4 regions of the Kluyvera fluvialis genome follow, and region 2 is predicted to be linked to each of the others. Evidence: predicted binding sites of a transcription regulator. Region 2 holds the regulator's gene; each other region holds the start of a gene.

Region 1 (4,023 bases), 1.2 Mb from region 2:
GTTAAAGCGTTTAGTAGGTCAAAGCCCAGTGGCAAAGAAAGCCTGCCACAATCATGACAGAAACGAGTACGGAAAATAGCTGCTGAATATTCAGATTGGACATAACACTACCCCCAATGATTTTGCAGATAGTATCAGTGGAATTTATTAAGCAAAGATTAAGAATCTCCCCTAACAGGTAATCTTACTCGCCATTTTATTCCGGGGTAGCGCTCAGGCCCCTCACTGACGGGGTGTACACTGCGGGTTTTCCGCGCTGTCCATGTCCAAACTGGCTGCGCCAGTATACGCCTTTCAGGTAGGTTCTACGGTTGGCATCCGTGCATGATGCCAACCGCATTTCTTGCAAAATTCCGTGAGTCCTCATCAGGACGCGGCGATAAATAGCTCGCGCAATTGATGCAGACGGTCGCGAATTTCCGCCGCTTCTTCGAACTCCAGGTTCTGTGCATGTTTCAGCATTTGCGCTTCCAGCGTTTGGATCTGCTGCTGTAGCGCTTTTGGCGTCAGTGCAGGGACATCGGCCTCGACAATTTTCGCTGCCGTTCGTGACTTGCCACGCCCTTTCGCTTTGGTTTTCGCCAGCCCCTCGCCCATCGCCAGAATATCAACCACGTCTTTGACCAGCCCTTGCGGAACAATGCCGTGTTCTTCGTTGTAGCGCTGCTGTTTCTCTCGACGCCGTTCGGTTTCACCGATCGCTTTCGCCATCGAAGGAGTGATTTTATCGCCGTACAGAATCGCTTTACCGTTGATGTTACGCGCGGCACGACCAATGGTCTGGATTAGCGAACGCTCGGAACGCAGGAAACCTTCTTTATCGGCATCCAGAATCGCCACCAGAGAGACTTCTGGCATGTCCAATCCTTCACGCAACAGGTTAATCCCCACCAGCACATCAAACTCGCCAAGGCGCAAATCACGGATGATTTCCATACGCTCAACGGTGTCGATATCCGAGTGCAGATAACGCACCCGTTCGCCGTGCTCTTCTAAATATTCGGTAAGGTCTTCCGCCATACGTTTGGTCAGCGTAGTAACCAGCACACGCTCGTTAATCACCGAACGTTTACGGATTTCCGATAGCAGATCGTCCACCTGAGTGCCGACAGGGCGTACTTCGATCAATGGGTCGAGCAATCCGGTTGGGCGTACGACCTGGTCAATGACGTCGCCACCGGATTTTTCCAGCTCATAGTTGCCCGGCGTCGCCGAGACATAAATGCTTTGCGGTGCCAGCGCTTCAAATTCTTCAAACTTCAGCGGGCGGTTATCCAGCGCCGACGGCAGGCGGAAGCCGTATTCAACCAGCGTTTCTTTGCGCGCACGGTCGCCGCGATACATCCCGCCAATTTGCGGAATGGTGACGTGGGATTCATCAATTACCAGCAGGCCATCGGCAGGCAGGTAGTCAAACAGCGTTGGCGGCGGCTCGCCCGGCCCGCGCCCGGAAAGGTAGCGCGAGTAGTTTTCAATGCCCGAGCAGTAGCCCAGCTCGTTCATCATCTCGAGGTCAAACTGGGTACGCTGGCTCAGACGCTGTTCTTCCAGCAGTTTGTTATTCGCCAGCAGCACTTTGCGCCGCTCCGCCAGCTCAACTTTGATCTCCTCCATCGCTTGCACAATGCGCTCGCGCGGCGTGACGTAGTGCGATTTCGGGTAGATGGTATAGCGTTGAATGGTTGACTCAACGTGCCCGGTCAGCGGGTCGAACAGTGAAAGCCGCTCGACTTCTTCATCGAACAGTTCGACGCGCAGCGCAAGGTCATCCGACTCCGCAGGGAAGATGTCGATCACTTCGCCGCGTACGCGGAAAGTCGCGCGCTGGAATGCCTGATCGTTGCGGGTGTACTGCAAGTCAGCCAGACGACGCAGAATAGAACGCTGGTCGATTATCATGCCGACCGTCAGGTGCAGCATCATTTTCAGGTACAGATCCGGGTCGCCCAGGCCGTAGATAGCGGAAACCGATGCCACCACGATAACGTCGCGGCGCTCAAGCAACGCCTTAGTGGCTGAAAGGCGCATCTGCTCGATGTGCTCATTCACCGAGGCGTCTTTTTCAATAAACGTGTCGGAGCTTGGGACATAGGCTTCTGGCTGGTAGTAATCGTAGTAGGAGACGAAATACTCCACTGCGTTTTCCGGGAAGAACGCTTTCATCTCGCCGTACAACTGCGCCGCCAGCGTTTTGTTCGGCGCAAGCACCATTGTCGGGCGTTGGAGGTCTGCAATGACGTTTGCCACGGTAAAGGTTTTGCCTGAACCGGTCACCCCCAGCAGCGTCTGGTGCGCCAGGCCGTCTTCCAGCCCTTCTTTCAGGCGCGCGATCGCGGCAGGCTGGTCGCCGGAGGGACTAAATGCAGAATGTAATTTAAAGGATTTACTCATGAGCAACGCTACCTGATGACGAATGGGCTGGCTGGGGATTAATTCTACTCGCCACTTGCCGAATTGCCAATAAAAAATACTGGATATAAACACAGTAATACATTATCGTATTTGGTATACACAGCGTAACGGCAAGCAAGAGCGGCTGAAATTTATCCTCTGACCAGATAAAACACCAGCCAGATGAGGTTATCCCCAGAATTTTTTCTCTTTTAACATTTGTCAATATTGGTCATGAAAGTTTTGTGGCAATCCATAGCACTTTTCAACACGGCATTGCTTTTACGTATCTTATTGATAACAAATGAAAACGTTAAAAAGCCGCGTTTCGCATCAATTCATGCGCAAGCCGCATGTTCTCTCGTTTACCGCGTGTTTTCTAACTCTAATACACAGGGTTATCCACAGGAATAGTGGATAACTACCTCTAGCCCCTATCCCTCGCCATCCGGCGATTTGCGCAACAGAGGGCAAAACGGCGAGCAAAAATTTTTTTTAGTCCCAATTTTGATATGCATCAGCGAAAAAGCCCGGCCATTTTTTCGTGACCACAGTCGAATTCTTTACGTTTTCTGCGAGTTATCGCTTACGAATGAAGATAACCCACAGAAATACAATACAAGCGGATAAAGCCGTTTAGAGCGCGCTCAGATCAAGATATTCACCCAGCGGCTGCGATTCAACAGCGTCACCCAGCCACGGGATTTCGCCAAGCATCGGCGCTGGCAGCATTCGCTGTAGGGTGCTGAGGTACTCGGCGTGACGACGCCCTGGCGGTATGACATCGTTCGCAACCCAACCCGCCAGTCGCAGCCCCGCTTGTTGAATGGCTTGTGCGGTTAGTAGCGCGTGGTTGATACAGCCAAGCTTAACGCCCACCACCAGAATCACCGGCAGTTGCTCCGCCAGCACCCAGTCGGCCAGCGTTAACGTCGGCGATAGCGGCGTAAACCAGCCCCCCGCGCCTTCAACCAACACCCAGTCAGCCTGCGTTTCTAACGCGCGCAGGCCCGCAGACAGCACGCTGGCTTCAATCGGGCGCTGTTCATCGGCGCTGATAATATGCGGAGAGGTCGGCTCGGCAAAGGTATACGGATTTACCTGTTCGTAGGTTAGCGGCAACACGCTGTTGCGCTGTAGTGCCAGAGCATCGCTATTGCGCAACCCTTCATCCGTCATTTCACTGCCGGAGGCCACCGGTTTGTAGCCCGCAGTTCGCCAGCCGCGCAATGCGGCGGCTTGCAATAACGCAGTGCTGACCACCGTTTTTCCCACTTCGGTATCGGTTCCGGTCACATAGTAGCGTTTAGTCACGCGTAATCACTCCTGTAAAAAGATGGTAAGTCAGCGGGCATTCCCCCGCTTGCGACGGCCACGCCAGTTGCAGTTGTTGTAGCCTGCCGCGCGTCAGCGGTAGCGGGCTACGCCCCTGATGGAGGTGCGTCGCGCCTATCCCTTTCAGCGAGCGCATTGCGCTTAATGCATCGGGGAATGGCAAAGTCATGGTGGTTGAAGTACAACGCGCATTGAAGCCCGCCAGCGCTGCGCGCAGCGTTTCCTCCGCCAGAAAACGGTTTGCGTGCGGATGATTATCCACCGCTTGCCAGGCTTGATTTAACTCGGGTAACGACC
Region 2 (4,023 bases):
GCCGCACCCGCGTTGTTGATACGCACCATCAACTCGTTTGCCATCTTGTTGACGGTTGGCGTCAGCCACGCCGGACGCACGGCTTCGATAGGATCAATAGACTCGCGCCAATCTGGAACATGGTGGTTCAGATAGGTCATCAGCGGCATTGGTTCGCCAAAGTTGACGTAGCCCTGGCCGAGATTACGCAGCTTGCTCAAGCCCTTCAGCATCTGCGGTAAGCTCTCTTTCTCTTTCGTCGCCCCACGCAGCTCTTTGGCGTAAGTGCCCACTTCCATCACGTGCTCGTAACCGATATAAATCGGCACTAAGGTGATTGGACGGGAACCGCCGCGCAGCATGGCCTGGATGGTCATCGACAGCGTGCCGGTTTTCGGGTCAAGCAAACGGCCAGTACGAGAACGCCCGCCTTCCACGAAGTATTCAACGGAATAACCACGGCTGAACAGTTCGCCAAGATATTCGCGGAACACGGTGGAATAGAGTTTGTTGCCCTTAAAGGTACGGCGAATAAAGAACGCGCCCAGACGGCGGAAAATCGGCCCTGCTGGCCAGAAATTCAGGTTAATACCAGCAGCGATATGCGGCGGCACTAGCCCCTGGTGATACAGCACGTAAGAGAGCAGCATGTAGTCCATGTGGCTACGGTGACAAGGCACATACACAATCTCGTGCCCGTCGTGCGCTAATTGGCGTACACGCTCGGCGTTATGGACGTTAATCCCCTGATACAGACGGTTCCAGGTAAAACTGAGGATACGGTCGGTCAGACGAATCATCTCGTAGGAGAAGTTTGCGGCAATCTCTTCCATCAGCGCAATTGCGTTTTGCTGCGCTTTTTCGTGGGAGATTTTTTTGCTGCGCGCTTCGTCTTCTACCGCTTTCGCAATCGCTTTTGACGCCAGCAGTTTCTTGAACAGGTCGTGACGTGCAGGCAGGCGTGGGCCTACCGCCGCCAGACGCTGGCGAGCAAAGTGCATACGGGCAACGCGCGCCAGTTTCTGGGCGATGGTTTTATCCGTACCGTGCTCGTCGGCCATACGGCGCAAAGAGACTGAAGGCGAGAAACGCACAAAGCTGTCGCGTCCAAGCCAGGAGACTGCGAAGAACTTTTGGAAGCCGTTCAGCATCCGCAGCGGCGGGTTCACCTCGCCTTTTTCGCGACCCGGCGCGCGACCAAACATCACCGATACCGGCACCATTTGCACATCCAGGTCTGGATTGCTGCGGTGCAAGTCGAGATAGTCGTGGAACAGTTTGATCGACTCTTCTTTCGGCGTGTAATAGGTGAACACGCGGGGGCCGCCGTGGATGAACACATAGCGCGGCAGTAGAGTGCCGTCGATTTCTAACGGCTCAAGCGGGTCGGGAAGATCGTGTGCAAGACACTGGGCGCGCAACGTCAGCAGGTCGGCCTTAGAATTATAAGGCAGGACGTACATAATTGGACGTGACGTATCCAGCCCCAGCTCCTGAGCAGGTTCTGCCGGGATAGACTTGCTTTTTACCAAGACACTTAATGGTAAATTCAGTAATTTATAGTAAATTCGTGGCCAGCCGGACATAAACGATGTAAAGCCTCTGGTTAATCATGCAAATGCGCGGCAAGAATAGCAGAAAGTTTGCAAGATTTCTGTTCTGCCGCCTCATAATACACGAAGTAATTCGAGGCACGGCCAACGTAGCCGCCGCTCGGATTACGCCGTAAAAAGACGTATTGTCATTGACGTAATAATATAAAGGTTCTTGAGATGGCTAATAATACCACTGGGCTTACCCGAATCATCAAAGCCGCTGGCTATTCCTGGAAGGGATTTCGCGCGGCATGGATCAACGAAGCGGCGTTCCGCCAGGAAGGTGTGGCCTCGGTTGTCGCAATTATTATCGCCTGCTGGCTGGATGTTGACGCCATCACCCGCGTGCTGCTCATCGGTTCCGTCCTGTTGGTGATGATAGTGGAAATTCTCAATAGTGCACTGGAAGCGGTCGTTGACCGCATTGGCTCTGAATATCACGAGCTGTCCGGGCGGGCGAAAGATATGGGGTCGGCGGCGGTGCTGCTGGCTATTTTTGTCGCGCTGTTCACCTGGGGCACGCTACTGTGGGCTCATTTCCACTAAAGCTGTGAAAACTGCCTGATTTTGTGTGTTTTATGGTTCCAAAATAGACACTAGCTGTATATACTCACAGCATAACTGTATATACACCCAGGGGGCGGAATGAAAGCGTTAACGGCCAGGCAGCAAGAGGTGTTTGATCTCATTCGAGATCACATCAGCCAAACGGGTATGCCGCCAACGCGTGCGGAAATTGCTCAGCGCTTGGGGTTTCGTTCCCCAAACGCCGCTGAAGAACATCTGAAAGCACTGGCGCGTAAAGGCGTCATCGAGATTGTATCTGGTGCTTCTCGCGGTATCCGTCTGCTGGTGGAAGAAGAAGAGGGCCTGCCGCTGGTGGGCCGCGTCGCGGCGGGTGAACCGCTGTTGGCGCAACAGCATATCGAAGGTCACTATCAGGTTGACCCGTCACTGTTCAAACCTAGCGCCGACTTCCTGCTACGCGTTAGCGGTATGTCGATGAAAGATATCGGCATTATGGACGGCGACCTGCTGGCAGTACATAAAACTCAAGATGTGCGTAACGGCCAGGTTGTCGTCGCGCGTATCGACGAAGAAGTGACGGTAAAACGCCTGAAAAAACAGGGTAACGTCGTCGAACTTCTGCCGGAAAACAGCGAGTTTTCACCTATCGTGGTTGATCTGCGCCAGCATAATTTCTCCATCGAAGGGCTGGCCGTTGGCGTTATTCGCAACGGCGAGTGGCTGTAACCCCCATTCTCTAATGGCTGCGATACTTCTGCTATCGCAGCCTTTTTCCTTTCTGGTTGATCTCAATGTCGCTATTAACTCCAGCCGATAAAGCTCTGTGGCGTCTGGCGCTACCGATGATTTTCTCCAATATCACCGTCCCTTTGCTTGGGCTGGTCGATACCGCCGTGATTGGTCATTTAGACAGCCCCGTTTACCTGGGCGGCGTGGCTATTGGCGCCACCGCAACCAGCTTCCTGTTTATGCTGTTGTTGTTTTTACGCATGAGCACCACAGGGCTTACTGCCCAGGCTTTTGGCGCGAAAGACCCGCTGGCGCTGGCTCGCGCGTTGGTGCAACCGCTGGCGTTGGCGCTAGGGGCGGGGCTTTTAATTATCGTATTACAAACTCCGCTAATTCATCTGACGCTCTCTATCGTGGGCGGCAGCGGCGAAGTGTTAGAACAGGCGCAGCGTTTTCTCTCCATTCGTTGGCTGAGCGCCCCGGCATCGCTGGCGAACCTGGTGCTGCTGGGCTGGCTGTTGGGCGTTCAGTATGCCCGTGCGCCGGTGATTTTGCTGGTGGTGGGCAACGTGCTGAATATCGTGCTCGACCTGTGGCTGGTGATGGGGCTGCACATGAATGTGCAGGGCGCGGCACTGGCAACGGTCATTGCTGAATACGCCACGCTGTTAGTCGGCCTGGGTATGGTGCGTAAAGTATTGGTATTGCGTGGTATCTCATGGGCGATGCTGAAAAACGCCTGGCGCGGCAACCTGCGCCGCCTGCTGGCGCTCAACCGCGATATCATGCTGCGCTCGCTGTTGCTCCAGCTTTGCTTTGGCGCGGTGACGGTCTTTGGCGCGCGCCTGGGTAGCGATGTCGTGGCGGTTAACGCGGTGCTGATGACTATGCTGACCTTTACCGCTTACGCGCTGGATGGTTTTGCCTATGCTGTGGAAGCCCATTCAGGGCAGGCTTACGGCGCGCGCGATGGCAGCCAACTGCTGGAAGTCTGGCGAGCGGCATGTCGTCAGGCTGGCATCGTGGCGCTGGCTTTTGCGCTGGTATACGCCATTTTCGGCGAGTCTATCGTGGCGTTGCTGACATCCCTACCTGAACTTCAACTGCTCGCAGATCACTACGTACTGTGGCAAGTGGTGCTGCCGGTTATCGGCGTGTGGTGTTACCTGCTGGACGGCATGTTTATTGGCGC
Region 3 (4,023 bases), 680 kb from region 2:
TGGGTATCTTCCTGCCGCTGATTGCCGTTAACTGCGCCATCTTCGGTGGCGTATCATTCATGGTGCAGCGCGACTACAACTTTAGCGAATCGATCGTTTATGGCTTTGGTTCCGGCATTGGCTGGACGCTGGCGATTGTCGCAATGGCGGGGATTCGCGAAAAAATGAAGTACTCAAATGTGCCAGCGGGACTGCGCGGCTTAGGGATCACCTTTATCACCACAGGGCTGATGGCATTAGGTTTTATGTCATTTTCCGGTGTGCAGCTATAAGGGCCGTTAATCATGGAAATTTTACTGGGCGTAGTCATGTTTACGCTTATCGTACTGGTGCTCTCGCTGCTTATTTTGTTCGCTAAATCGAAGCTGGTAAATTCCGGTGACGTGGTGATTGAAATTAACAACGAAGCGGACAAGCAGATTAAAACCCCGGCGGGTGACAAGCTGCTGAATACGCTGTCGAGCAACGGTATCTTTATCTCCTCCGCCTGCGGCGGCGGTGGCTCCTGTGGTCAGTGTCGGGTGACGGTGAAAGAGGGCGGCGGTGATATTCTGCCAACCGAGCTTTCGCATATCACCAAGCGTGAGGCGAAAGAGGGCTGCCGTCTGGCCTGTCAGGTTGCCGTGCGCCAGGACATGAAAATCGAGCTGCCGGATGAGGTGTTTGGCGTTAAGAAATGGGAATGCGAAGTTATCTCCAACGATAATAAAGCGACCTTTATTAAAGAGCTGAAGCTGGCGATTCCTGCCGGTGAGAGTGTGCCGTTCCGCGCTGGGGGCTATATTCAAATTGAATGCCCGCCGCATAAAGTGGCCTATGCTGATTTCGACGTGCCGGATGAATATCGTGGCGATTGGGATAAATTTAATCTCTTCCGCTATGTTTCTGATGTCAAAGAGCCAACGTTGCGCGCCTACTCGATGGCAAACTACCCGGATGAGAAGGGCATTATCATGCTCAACGTGCGTATCGCGACGCCGCCACCATCTGCGCCTGATGCACCTCCGGGGATTATGTCCTCCTATATCTGGTCGCTAAAAGCGGGCGATAAGGTCACCATCTCCGGCCCGTTTGGTGAGTTCTTTGCGAAAGACACCGACGCTGAAATGGTGTTTATCGGCGGCGGCGCCGGTATGGCGCCTATGCGTTCGCATATTTTTGACCAGCTCAAACGCCTGCATAGCCAGCGTAAAATGAGCTTCTGGTACGGCGCGCGTTCGTTGCGTGAAATGTTCTACGCAGAAGAATTTGAACAATTAGCGCGGGAAAACCCGAACTTCACTTTCCATATTGCGCTCTCCGACGCGCAGCCGGAAGATAACTGGACGGGCTACACGGGCTTTATTCATAACGTCCTGTATGAGAACTACCTGCGTGACCACCCTGCGCCAGAAGATTGCGAGTTCTACATGTGTGGGCCGCCGATGATGAACGCAGCGGTTATCAAAATGCTCAAAGATCTGGGCGTCGAAGATGAAAACATCATGCTCGACGACTTTGGAGGCTGATGATGTTAACGGTCTTTCTGGCGACATTCTGTATTTTTGCCCTGGTCATTCTTGGGATGTCGCTGGGGTATCTGGTGAAGCGAAAAAGCCTACAGGGTAGCTGTGGCGGTATCTCTTCGCTGGGGTTAGAGAAAGTGTGCGACTGCCCAGAACCGTGCGATGCGCGTAAAAAACGCATGGCTCGCGAAGCACAGCGCCAACAGAACCGCATCTTGTAATTTTTGCCGGGTAACGCAAATGCTTACCCGGCTTTCCCTTTATCGCTGGCCGGATAAGCATCGTGCCGTTCGATATCCGCACCCAACCATCCCCTTCTCATTGGCGATAATTATACTGTATACTTGTCCAGTAATGTTCGAGGGCGACGTATGCGCAAAATAATCCATATCGACATGGACTGCTTCTTCGCAGCGGTGGAAATGCGTGATAACCCCGCGCTGCGCGATATTCCTGTTGCCATTGGCGGCAGCCGGGTGCAGCGTGGCGTTATCAGCACGGCAAACTATCCCGCGCGCAAATTTGGCGTGCGCAGCGCCATGCCGACGGCGATGGCCCTAAAACTATGCCCGCACCTCACGCTGCTGCCCGGGCGCTTTGAAGCCTATCGCGAAGCCTCGAATCATATTCGGGAAATCTTCTCCCGTTATACCTCGCTTATTGAACCGCTTTCGCTGGATGAAGCCTATCTGGACGTTAGCGACAGTACACATTGCCACGGCTCGGCAACGCTAATGGCGCAGGAAATTCGCCAGACGATTTTCAATGAACTGGCGCTGACCGCTTCAGCAGGCGTTGCGCCGGTGAAATTCCTGGCGAAAATCGCCTCCGATCTCAATAAGCCCAATGGGCAGTTTGTCCTGACTCCCGCCGACGTTCCGGCTTTTCTGCAAACGCTGCCGTTGGCCAAAATTCCCGGCGTGGGCAAAGTGTCGGCGGCGAAGCTCGAGAGTATGGGGCTGCGCACCTGTGCTGATGTGCAGAAAAGCGATCTCGCGATGCTGCTCAAACGTTTTGGCAAGTTTGGTCGTGTGCTGTGGGAGCGCAGCCAGGGGATTGATGAACGCGAAATCAATAACAGTCGGCAGCGAAAATCCATTGGCGTAGAACGCACTCTGGAAGAAGATATTCACGACTGGGCGGACTGCGAGGCGATTATTGAACGCCTGTACCCTGAGCTGGAACGGCGATTGGCGAAAGTCAGGCCCGATCTCCGCGTTGCTCGTCAGGGGGTAAAGCTCAAATTTAATGACTTCCAACTCACTACGCAGGAACATGTCTGGCCGCAGCTCAACAAAGATGACTTAATTGCCACGGCACAGAAATCGTGGCTTGAACGGCGGGCTGGGCGCGGTGTGCGGCTTGTTGGCCTGCACGTTACGCTGTTAGACCCACAGTTGGAACGACAACTGCTGTTAGGAATTTAACTATGCATATCCGTTGTTATCGTGACGATGATTTCCCCGCTCTGTGCCAAATTTTTCTGCATGCGGTGCGAGAAACCGCCAGCCAGCACTACTCCCCCGCGCAAATAGATGCCTGGGCGCAGCTTGATGAAACCCGCTGGCGTCAGCGTTTAGCCCGCTCGTATGTGCAAGTGGCGACGATAGACTCACAGCCCGTTGGGTTTATTACCGCCGTTGAGGGTTACATTGATTTGCTGTTCGTCGCGCCAGACTTCTCCCGACAAGGCATTGCCAACGCGTTGTTGAACCGCCTGTTCACCGACATCCCGAACGGAACCTTAACCGTTGACGCCAGCATTACGGCAAGGCCGTGCTTTGAACGTCAGGGATTTCATGTCGTGGCGGAACAAGAAGTGGAAGTGCGCGGAGAGCGGTTTGTGAATTATCGGATGGAAAAAATCAGATAGGCGGGAAAAATACCCGGCGACATTGCGCCGCCGGGAGAGTGACTTACTTCGCCGGAATCGCTTTCAGCAGTTCAGTCAGCAGTTGCCAGTATTGGCCAACGCTTTCGATATGAACCTGCTCATCCGGGGAGTGTGGCCCGGTGATAGTTGGCCCAATAGAAACCATATCCATGTTCGGGTACGGTTTTTTGAACAGACCACATTCCAGACCCGCGTGGATAATCTGAATGTTCGGCGTCTTGTTAAACAGGCGCTGATAGGTTTCACGCACCAGGTGCATCACCGGAGAGTTAGCATCTGGCTGCCAGCCTGGGTAGCCGCCTTTCGGCTGAGTTTTAGCACCCGCCAGCGCGCCCAGAGATTCCAGCATACTCACGACATAATCTTTACCGCTGTCGAGCAGAGAACGAATCAGGCAGTGAATGGTTGCGGTATCTTCAGTGAAGGAAACCACGCCGACGTTCAGAGACGTTTCAACGACCCCTTTAGCGACATCAGAGTTACGAATCACGCCGTTTGGCGTTGCGTTCAGTAGCTGAATGAACGCGTCGCGGGAAGTTGAAGTCAGCGCTTTACCGTCGAGGGTGAGGGTTTCCAGCACCAGGTTCAGGTTCTTCTCTTTTGCTGACAGCTCGTTTTGCAGGA
Region 4 (4,023 bases), 1.3 Mb from region 2:
AATGAAATCGAGATGGCAGGTAACAACCTGGAAAATTTGTTCGGCTTTGTCGGCATCAAATTGCGTCCAGCCGGTGCGCATTAATATGGTTTCTCGCCCCAGACGAAACGCCAGCACTTCGCCAATAAGCGCATGGGTATGAAGGATCATCTGCGTACTGTTGGCATCGCAACCCGTGTAGGCGGCAATCAGGCGGGTCAGGTGCGAGTGCAGCGGCGCGATAACCTGGCTGTGAATTCGCTGGTAGGCGACGGTCGGGGAGAGCTGCTCGCGGGAGATAAATTTGCTGAGGTTGAGCGTGTCGTCCTGGGTCAGCAGTAAAATCATCTTTTGGCAGGCACGCAGAATCAGCGCCCGTATCGCCTCGCGGTCTGGCTGCGGTTGAGCAAACAGTTGCTCGGCGGCTTCGGCGTGCGGGCGAAAACTCTCACCGATAAAATCGGCAATCCACTGGGCGCAAGCCTGGTATAAATCTTCTTTTGAGCCAAAATAGTAGGTAATGGCGGCGATATTTTGCCCGGCCATCGCGGCGATATCACGGGTCGTGGCGTGTAGCCCATACTCACCAAATTGGGCAAGACCTGCGGCGATTAGCTGGCTTTTGGCCTGCTCGCCTTTTGTGGTGATCGGTGTGGTATTCATATAACCACCAAAATTAATCAAACGATTGATTAAGATTATGACGCTTTTTTGAACTTGTCCAGCCGGTGGCCGCCTGTTGTTTTGTTTCCTCGGGGATAATTTATGCGGTGTATCACAAAAACTGCTACACTCCGCCCCTTCATGACATTGTGGTTTTTGTCATTCCCTCGTTTTTTATCCCCTCGAAAACTACACCGCGTGCGGTCGGGGTGGGTGTGGAGTATCTATGTCTTTCGATTCCCTTGGACTAAACCCCGAAATTTTGCGTGCCGTTGCTGAGCAGGGCTACCGCGAACCCACCCCCATTCAGCAGCAGGCTATTCCTGCGGTATTGCAGGGCCGTGACCTGATGGCGAGCGCCCAAACCGGCACTGGCAAAACGGCAGGTTTTACGTTGCCGCTGCTGCAACTGCTGGTTTCCCGCGAGCCTCACGTTAAAGGCCGTCGCCCGGTGCGCGCGCTGATCCTGACGCCAACCCGTGAACTGGCAGCGCAGATTGGTGAAAACGTGCGTGAATACAGCCGTTACCTGAACATCCGCTCGCTGGTGGTGTTTGGTGGTGTGAGCATTAACCCGCAGATGATGAAACTGCGTGGCGGTGTTGACGTGCTGGTGGCAACGCCGGGCCGTCTGCTGGATCTGGAACACCAAAATGCGGTCAAACTGGATCAAATTGAAATTCTGGTGCTGGACGAAGCTGACCGGATGCTGGATATGGGCTTCATCCACGATATCCGCCGCGTATTGACTAAGCTGCCAGCGAAACGCCAGAACCTGCTGTTCTCCGCGACGTTCTCTGACGACATTAAAGCGTTGGCGGAAAAACTGCTGACTAACCCGCTGGAAATTGAAGTGGCGCGCCGCAACACCGCCTCCGAGCAGGTGACGCAGCACGTTCACATGGTGGACAAAAAGCGTAAACGTGAGCTGTTGTCGCAGATGATTGGTCAAGGCAACTGGCAGCAGGTGCTGGTATTTACCCGTACCAAGCACGGCGCGAACCACCTGGCGGAGCAGTTAAATAAAGACGGTATCCGCAGTGCGGCTATCCACGGTAACAAATCGCAGGGTGCGCGTACTCGTGCGCTGGCTGATTTTAAATCCGGCGACATTCGTGTGCTGGTGGCGACCGATATCGCCGCGCGTGGTCTGGACATCGAAGAGCTGCCGCACGTGGTGAACTACGAGTTGCCAAACGTGCCGGAAGATTACGTCCACCGTATCGGTCGTACAGGCCGTGCGGCGGCAACGGGCGAAGCGCTCTCACTGGTGTGCGTCGATGAACACAAACTGCTGCGTGACATTGAACGCCTGCTGAAAAAAGAGATCCCACGCATTGCGCTGCCAGGCTATGAGCCGGATCCGTCGATTAAAGCGGAGCCGATTCAGAATGGCCGCCAGCAGCGTGGTAATGGTGGCGGCAATGGCGGCGGTCGTGGCCGTGGGCAAGGCCAGGGTCAAGGTCAGGGCGGAGCCGGTCGCGGTCAGCAGCAGCCTCGCCGCACCGATGGCGGCGCACCGAAAGCTAAACCGCGCAGTGCGGAAGGTAAACCGGCTTCTGATAAGCCGCGTCCACCGCGCCGCCCGCGTAAACCTGCCGCAAACTGAGTTTTGCCAGGCGGTCTTTGCGTTAACCTGCGCCATCCGGCGTAGCAAGCCCGCAAGGTACTGGACGCGCTGATTGAAGCGAATAAGGACTACTGGCCGGAACTGCGCTAACGGACGGGGTGCGGGGAAGATTTTTCCCGCACCTGAATACAAGCGATTCGCGCCCGCTGTTGTTGTACGACGATCCATTACAGGGGCTGGGTTAGCCGAATTGCGCGCCGCCTTCCACAATCCTAAAAACTGATACCCCCTCCCGCTGAAAAATGCCACAATAGTGGCTGTTTATACAGTATCTCAGGTTTTCTCATGGCTTTGACCGCTGCGCTAAAAGCGCAAATCGCCGCCTGGTATAAGGCGCTTCAGGAACAGATCCCCGACTTTATTCCCCGTGCGCCGCAGCGGCAGATGATTGCGGACGTCGCCAAAACGCTGTCAGGGGAAGACGGGCGGCATCTGGCTATCGAAGCGCCCACTGGCGTAGGGAAAACCTTGTCCTATCTTATCCCCGGCATTGCTATTGCCAGGGAGGAACAGAAAACGCTGGTTATCAGCACCGCCAACGTGGCGTTGCAGGATCAGATCTACAGTAAAGATCTGCCGCTGCTGCGCAAAATCATCCCCGATCTGCGCTTTACCGCCGCTTTCGGGCGCGGGCGTTATGTCTGCCCACGTAATCTGGCGGCGCTTTCCAGCACTGAGCCTAATCAACAGGATCTGCTGGCCTTTCTTGACGACGAACTCACGCCGAACAACCAGGAAGAACAAAAGCGCTGTGCGAAGCTAAAGGGTGACCTTGACGGCTACAAGTGGGATGGCCTGCGCGATCACACCGATGTCGCCATCGACGATAACCTGTGGCAGCGTTTGAGCACCGATAAAGCGAGTTGCCTGAACCGCAACTGTCATTATTACCGTGAATGCCCGTTTTTCGTCGCGCGGCGGGAAATCCAGGAAGCGGAAGTGGTGGTCGCGAACCATGCGCTGGTGATGGCGGCAATGGAAAGCGAGGCGGTGCTGCCAGAGCCAAAAAATCTGCTGCTGGTGCTGGATGAAGGCCACCATCTGCCGGATGTCGCTCGCGATGCCCTCGAAATGAGCGCCGAAATTACCGCGCCGTGGTATCGCTTGCAGCTCGATCTTTTCAGCAAGCTGGTGGCAACCTGCATGGAGCAGTTCCGCCCGAAAACCACGCCGCCGCTGGCATTGCCCGAACGCTTAACCGCCCATTGCGAAGAGTTGTACGAACTTATCGCCTCGCTGAATGCCATTCTCAATCTCTATCTGCCCGCAACCCAGGAGGCAGAACACCGCTTCCCGATGGGAGAGCTGCCGGATGAAATAATGGAAATCTGCCAGCGGCTGGCGAAGCTTACAGAAATGCTGCGCGGGCTGGCGGAGCTGTTTTTAAATGACCTGAGTGAAAAAACCGGCAGCCATGACATCGTGCGTCTGCATCGGGTGATTCTGCAAATGAACCGCGCGTTGGGGATGTTCGAAGCGCAAAGCAAGCTCTGGCGGCTGGCGTCGCTATCGCAAGCCTCGGGCGCGCCAGTGACCAAATGGGCCACGCGCGACCTGCGCGACGGGCAGATGCACGTCTGGTTCCACTGCGTGGGGATCCGCGTTAGTGACCAGCTTGAACGCCTGCTGTGGCGCAGTGTGCCGCATATCGTCGTAACCTCCGCCACGCTGCGCTCGCTGAACAGTTTCTCGCGGCTACAGGAAATGAGTGGCCTGAGAGAGAAAGCGGGCGACCGTTTTGTGGCGCTGGA

The links. The regulator LexA, encoded in region 2, represses DNA repair genes until DNA is damaged. The targets are predictions, from matches to a motif close to TNCTGTATGTACATACAGNA.
Region 1: uvrB (excinuclease ABC subunit UvrB) is a predicted target of LexA. The motif match lies at 2,469-2,488, and genes of this name have one in related genera.
Region 3: dinB (DNA polymerase IV) is a predicted target of LexA. The motif match lies at 1,840-1,859, and genes of this name have one in related genera.
Region 4: dinG (ATP-dependent DNA helicase DinG) is a predicted target of LexA. The motif match lies at 2,524-2,543, and genes of this name have one in related genera.

The regions. Positions count from the first base shown of each region.
Region 1 covers NZ_AP046142.1:3,338,051-3,342,073, forward strand. The annotation lists gene pmrB (two-component system sensor histidine kinase PmrB) at 1-5, shown strand, start outside; gene uvrB (excinuclease ABC subunit UvrB) at 367-2,391, opposite strand; gene bioD (dethiobiotin synthase) at 3,028-3,705, opposite strand; gene bioC (malonyl-ACP O-methyltransferase BioC) at 3,698-4,023, opposite strand, start outside.
Region 2 covers NZ_AP046142.1:4,566,517-4,570,539, reverse strand. The annotation lists gene plsB (glycerol-3-phosphate 1-O-acyltransferase PlsB) at 1-1,565, opposite strand, end outside; gene AC6I4B_RS21590 (diacylglycerol kinase) at 1,752-2,120, shown strand; gene lexA (transcriptional repressor LexA) at 2,220-2,828, shown strand; gene dinF (MATE family efflux transporter DinF) at 2,894-4,023, shown strand, end outside.
Region 3 covers NZ_AP046142.1:3,888,603-3,892,625, reverse strand. The annotation lists gene nqrE (NADH:ubiquinone reductase (Na(+)-transporting) subunit E) at 1-272, shown strand, start outside; gene nqrF (NADH:ubiquinone reductase (Na(+)-transporting) subunit F) at 285-1,508, shown strand; gene nqrM ((Na+)-NQR maturation NqrM) at 1,511-1,726, shown strand; gene dinB (DNA polymerase IV) at 1,877-2,932, shown strand; gene AC6I4B_RS18485 (GNAT family N-acetyltransferase) at 2,935-3,378, shown strand; gene pepD (cytosol nonspecific dipeptidase) at 3,422-4,023, opposite strand, start outside.
Region 4 covers NZ_AP046142.1:3,316,371-3,320,393, reverse strand. The annotation lists gene cecR (transcriptional regulator CecR) at 1-642, opposite strand, end outside; gene rhlE (ATP-dependent RNA helicase RhlE) at 869-2,251, shown strand; gene dinG (ATP-dependent DNA helicase DinG) at 2,558-4,023, shown strand, end outside.